DNA from 2 places in the Streptomyces sp. NPDC058246 genome. Region 2 is predicted to be linked to the other one. Evidence: riboswitches for the same ligand, from Rfam matches in the RefSeq annotation. Region 2 holds a riboswitch; the other holds the start of a gene.

Region 1 (2,910 bases), on a different contig from region 2:
GCCGCAGGAACCAGTAGCGGAAGCGGTCCCACTGGTAGAAGGGGTTCGTGGCCAGGCCGTGGATGATCTGGGCGACCAGGACCAGGACGACGGCCGTGCTGATCCAGCGGCCCGGCCTGCGCAGCGGCAGCACGCGTTGCGCGGTGAGCGGCTTCGCCGGGGAGTCGGCGGGCGGTGCCTCGGCAACGGACACGGCCACGCCAGGGGGTTCACTCATGAGGGCTCCAGCGGAGTCGGACACCCCGGGGCGCGGCGTGGGCGGCACCGCGGCGCGCAGGGGACGGCCGCGGATGACGCAGAGCGGGAGGACGCCGGTACCGGGGGCTGGGCGGGCAGAGGGCACACCGCGGCAGCGGTGCGCGTCAGGGGTTCAGAACGCCGTCAGCCTTGACAGCGGGGACAGCCCGCAGCGGTACACAGGGCACTGTTGACGCGGAGCAGGTCGACGCAGCGGTTCGCGCACAGCAGGACGCAGCCGTGGGGCCGTCGTGCGGCCGTCCTCGAAGCTGCGTCCATCGCCGTCTCCGTCACTGTTCCCCGCCCGTGGGCGGCTCGCGCTTACCGAAAGCCTTCCGGTCCGGTCGTCACCTGGGGCACCCCACCGCGTCGCGAGGGTTGCCGGCCAGCGAGCCAGGGCTTGTCGCTGACACTCATGACCGATCTGCGGCGTAAGTTAGGCACGCCGGGAAACCGATGTCAACGTGTTCCGGCCCGAATGACCACGTGGTGAGACCGGCTACACGCCTTCTTGACGGCTTCGTACGGTGCACTGACACTGACGAGGACGGTCACGATTGTCAGCGCCTCGTCCCGCAGCCTTCGCTGCGCGACGCGGTGATCGGCCCCGGCCCGCTGACAGGCAACCCTTCCACCGCGACGGGGTGCCCCGGGTGACGACCGGGTCCCGCCGGTGCGGCGGGACAAGCGTGGTCTCGCAACTCGCGGGCCCTGGAAGCGGGACCGGTGGGAATGCCCAGGAACAACCTGACGAGACGTCTGCACATCGACTTGTTGCGGGTCTCCAGCGCGTACTAGTCCGGCCGCTCCGAGCCGGTACGCAAGCGCAGTCACTCCGTTCCGCCGCTGCCGCCCATGAGGCGGCCGGGGCTTCGTCGTTCCCCTGGAGAGTCATGCCCAAGACAGTTTCGCGCGCCGCAAACCCAGGCACCTCCGGCACGTGTGCCAGCCCGGCCGGCACAGACGCCCCGGCCTCGGTGGCCACAGACACCTGCGCGTCAACTCCGCCCGCACCGTGCCCGGTTGCGACATCCGGCAGCACCGTTCGCTCCTGGGGCGCCGCGCCGTCCGCGTCCCCTCGCCCGCCCCGCATCCGCAGCCGCATCGCCGCCGGCGCCGCCGGCGGTTTCTACCCGGCGCCGCACCGCTATCAGTTGTATCTCTCCGCCGGCTGTCCGCGCTCGCTGCGCCTTGCGATCACTCTCCGCCTGCTCGGCCTCCAGGACTCCCTCGCCACCACGATCCTGACGCACCCCACCGAGACACCCGACGCGTTCACCTCGCTGCGGAGTGCCTACGAGGCCACCTGGCACCACTACGAGGGCCCGCTGACCGCGCCCGCGCTGTGCGACCGCTGGAGCGGCCGCGTCGTCAGCAATCACACCCCTGACATCCTGCGCGACCTCGCCGGCCTGCTGACCGGCCACGACGAGGCGTGCGTCCCGCCGCTGCATCCGCCGGCCCTCGCCGCGGACATCGACGCCCTGCGCGAACGCCTCGACCGGGACGTCACGCCGACCGCACAGCCGACGGCCCGTTCGGCGACGCTGGATCTGCTGGACCTGCAACTCGCCACGCGGACCTATGTGTTGGGCGAGGAGCTGACAGCGGCCGACGTGGACCTCTGGGCCGCGCTCACCCACCTCTCCACGCCCGAGCCCCTGTCCCGGCACAGCCATCTCCGCGCCTACGTGCACCGCCTCGACGAGCACCCCGCCTTTCGGCTGGAGTTCCATGGAAATACCTGACTGGTAGCCGCTCGCGGAGCCGGGCTCCCACAACGGCTGCTGCGCCGCGACGATCGCGCACATGGCGTCCCAGTCGCACAGCTCGGCCGGGGTGATGGCGGCGGGCAGCTGCGGGACGCCGACCCCGTGGGTCAACGCGTCGCGTACCGTGGCGCGTTCCTTGCCGTGGGCGCCGAACTCGGGCCAGTAGTGGGCGATCGGGGTGTCGTAGTCGAGCAGTCCGCGTTCGGCGAGGACGTGGACGAGGGTGGCGGTGAAGCCCTTGCCGAGGCCTAACCTGCCGTGACAACCCGCCGAAGCCCCGAACGAACATCAACTGGCTAGACTACGCACCCTCGTGCACGCGATCGCGCCACATGCGAGCAAAGCCGTTCCCGAAGGGTTTCGAGCTTGATAGCCATCGAAGAGGTCAGCAAGCGATACGCCGACGGCACGGTGGCCGTCGATCGCCTGTCACTCCAGATACCGGACCACTCCATCACCGTTCTCGTCGGACCCTCGGGCTGCGGCAAGACCACCACGCTGCGCATGATCAACCGCATGGTCGAACCCACCAGCGGCACGATCCGGGTCGACGGCGAGGACATCCTGCGCCGGCCGGTCAACGCGCTGCGCCGTTCCATGGGTTACGTCATCCAGAACGCCGGACTCTTCCAGCACCGCACGATTCTCGACAACATCGCCACGGTGCCGCGGCTGCTCGGCTGGTCCAAGCAGCGCGCCCGGGCCCGCGCGGCCGAACTCATGGAACGGGTCGGCCTCGACCCGGGCATGGCCCGCCGCTATCCCTACCAGCTCTCCGGCGGCCAGCAGCAGCGGGTGGGCGTCGCCCGCGCACTGGCCTCGGACCCGCCGATCCTGCTCATGGACGAACCGTTCTCCGCGGTCGACCCGGTCGTGCGCCGCGGCCTCCAGGAGGAGTTGC
Region 2 (2,910 bases):
GGACTCGTCGAATCTCGCGTCCCGTTGTACGGGACTTCACCCAGGAGCGGCTGATGAGCGCTGTGACCCCCGCTGGAGGCGACACCGCGGCGGGCCGTTCCTGGCCCGACGTACTGAGCGCGCTGCTCGGCGGACAGGACCTGAGCGCCGAGGACACGGCGTGGGCCATGGACCGCATCATGAGCGGTGAGGCCGCGGACGCCCAGATCGCGGGCTTCCTGGTGGCGCTGCGGGCCAAGGGCGAGACGGTCGAGGAGATCACCGGTCTCGTGCGGACGATGTACGCCCACGCGAAGCCGCTGCACATCCCGGGGCCGGCCGTCGACATCGTCGGTACGGGCGGCGACCGGGCCAAGACGGTCAACATCTCGACGATGTCCGCCATCGTGATCGCCGGGACCGGGGCGAAGGTCGTCAAGCACGGCAACCGTGCGTCGTCCTCGGCGAGCGGCTCGTCGGACGTGCTGGAGCGGCTCGGCATCAATCTGGACCTGTCGCCCGAGCGGGTCGCGCAGGTGGTGGAGGAGGCCGGGATCACCTTCTGCTTCGCGGCCAAGTTCCATCCCTCGATGCGGTTCGTCGGCGCGGTGCGGCGGGACCTGGGGATTCCGACCTCGTTCAACCTGCTCGGCCCGCTGACCAACCCCGCCCGGGTCACCGCCTCGGCGATCGGCTGTTTCGACACCCGGATGGCGGGGCTCATCGCCGGCGTGCTGGCCGAGCGTGGGTCGTCCGCGCTGGTGTTCCGGGGCGACGACGGCCTCGACGAGCTGACGACCACGGCCACCTCCCGGGTGTGGATCGTCCGCGACGGCAAGGTGACCGAGGAGGCCTTCGACCCGCGCGACGTCGGCCTCGAGGTGGTGCCGGTGGAGGCGCTGCGGGGTGCCGACCCCGAGTACAACGCCGGGGTCGCGCGGCGGCTCCTGGACGGCGAGACGGGGCCGGTACGGGACGCGGTGCTGCTGAACTCGGCGGCGGCGCTGGTGGCCCTGTCGCCGGGCGACGGGCCGCTGGTGGATCAGATCCGGGGGGCGATGACTCGGGCGGCCGAGGCCATCGACTCGGGCACCGCGAAACGGACCCTCGACCGCTGGGTGGCGGCCAGCAACGCGTAGCGCTTGTTCCGCCCCCTCCGCCCCTACCCGTCCCCTCTTCTGGGGCCGCGCCCTTCTGGGGCCGCGCCCCAGACCCCGCCGGGTTGTTCTCCGGCTGCGGACGGGTGGGGGCTGGTCGCGTAGTTCCCCGCGCCCCTTACGGCCCCCGGCGTCCCGGTATCCGGACACGGGGGTTGCGTGGGGAAGATCGTATGGCAAGATGCTGGGCAGGTCATGAGCGACAGCCATCAGGCCCCGGCCGGCTGTCCGGCAACCCTCCGTCCGTGGCGGGGTGCCCCGGGTGAAGACCAGGCCGTAGGCAGCGAGGTCTACGGCAAGCGCGGACCCCTCGCCCTCATCTGAGTGGACAAGCCCAGGGGTCCTGGTCGTTCGAGGGAGCCTTCTGTGAGCAAGCGAATGCGATAGGGCGTAGAGCCCCGCCTCCGCATACCCCTTTCACCCTTTCCTGCGCTGAGCCGTACCCCCGTGTACCCGCTCGCGCGGTGATTCCGCCTGCCTCTCACAGGAGCTCGCCATGTCTGTCTCCACCGCTGCCGCCGACCAGTCCGTTTGTACCCCTCTGCCCGTCCTGGGCAGGGATGTGACCGTGCCCCTCGTCACCGGTGGCGAGGTCACCTACGCCGCCCTCGACTACGCCGCCAGCGCCCCGGCCCTGCAGCGGGTGTGGGACGACGTGGCCGCGTACGCCCCGTACTACGGCAGCGTGCACCGCGGCGCCGGGTATCTCTCGCAGCTGTCCACCGACCTGTTCGAGAACGCCCGCAGGACCGTCGCCGAGTTCCTCGACTGCCGGGACGGCGACCAGGTCGTCTTCACCCGCTCCACCACCGACTCGCTCAACCTGCTCGCCGCCACCCTTCCGGCCGACTGCCAGGTCTTCGTCTTCGAGACCGAGCACCACGCCTCGCTGCTGCCCTGGCGGGACGCCCGGGTGACCTACCTGAACGCCCCGCGCACGCCCGAGGAGGCCGTCGCCACCCTGGAGCGCGCCCTCGCCGGCCGGGAGCCGTACGGACCGGCCCTCGTCTGCGTCACGGGTGCGTCCAACGTCACCGGCGAGCTGTGGCCGGTGCGTGAGCTCGCCGCCGCCGCCCACGCGCACGGCGCCCGCGTCGTCCTCGACGCCGCTCAGCTGGCCCCGCACCACGCGGTCTCCGTCCGCGACCTGGACGTCGACTGGGTCGCCTTCTCCGGCCACAAGCTGTACGCGCCCTTCGGCTCCGGCGTGCTCGCGGGCCGTTCCGACTGGCTGCGGGAGGCCGAGCCGTACCTCGCGGGCGGCGGGGCCAGCCGCAAGGTGTCGCGCCGGGAGGACGGGGGAGTGGACGTGGAGTGGCACGAGACCGCCGCCCGTCACGAGGCCGGGTCCCCGAACGTCATCGGCGCGTACTCGATCGCCTCGGCCTGCAAGGCGCTGACCGAGGCCGGGTTCGACTCGTTGGCCGCCCGTGAGCAGCGGCTGATCGCGGCCGTCCGCGCGGGGCTCGCCGAGGTGCCCGAGGTGCGGGTCCTGTCCCTCTTCGGTGACGACGCGCCGCGTGTCGGCGTCATCTCCTTCGTCGTCGAGGGGTGGAACAGCTCGCACTTCGCGGCGGCGCTGTCCGCCGAGTACGGGATCGGGGTGCGCGACGGTCTGTTCTGCGCCCATCCGCTGGTGCGCACGCTCCTCGGCAGTGACCCGCAGTCGCAGGGCGAGTGCGGGGCGCCCGAGGCCGCGCCGGGGGAGAAGTCCCTCAACGCGATCCGTGTCAGCTTCGGGGCGGGGACTCCCGACGAGCACGTCGAGCGGTTC

Evidence for each region. A riboswitch is a leader RNA that binds a small molecule or an ion and turns the genes downstream of it on or off. The one in region 2 is predicted to bind S-adenosylmethionine.
Region 1: it holds a riboswitch for S-adenosylmethionine, as region 2 does, so the genes downstream of both, ACFVXA_RS35990 (putative leader peptide) here and ACFVXA_RS12735 (aminotransferase class V-fold PLP-dependent enzyme) in region 2, are expected to answer to the same signal.

Annotation. Positions count from the first base shown of each region.
Region 1 is NZ_JBHVWZ010000039.1:51,761-54,670, reverse strand. It holds gene ACFVXA_RS35995 (amino acid ABC transporter permease) at 1-217, opposite strand, end outside; SAM riboswitch class IV at 550-658, opposite strand; SAM riboswitch class IV at 787-933, shown strand; gene ACFVXA_RS35990 (putative leader peptide) at 970-1,035, shown strand; gene ACFVXA_RS35985 (glutathione S-transferase C-terminal domain-containing protein) at 1,215-1,985, shown strand; partial or broken gene ACFVXA_RS35980 (serine hydrolase domain-containing protein) at 1,995-2,237, opposite strand; gene ACFVXA_RS35975 (ABC transporter ATP-binding protein) at 2,376-2,910, shown strand, end outside.
Region 2 is NZ_JBHVWZ010000007.1:47,156-50,065, forward strand. It holds gene trpD (anthranilate phosphoribosyltransferase) at 54-1,118, shown strand; SAM riboswitch class IV at 1,328-1,444, shown strand; gene ACFVXA_RS12735 (aminotransferase class V-fold PLP-dependent enzyme) at 1,633-2,910, shown strand, end outside.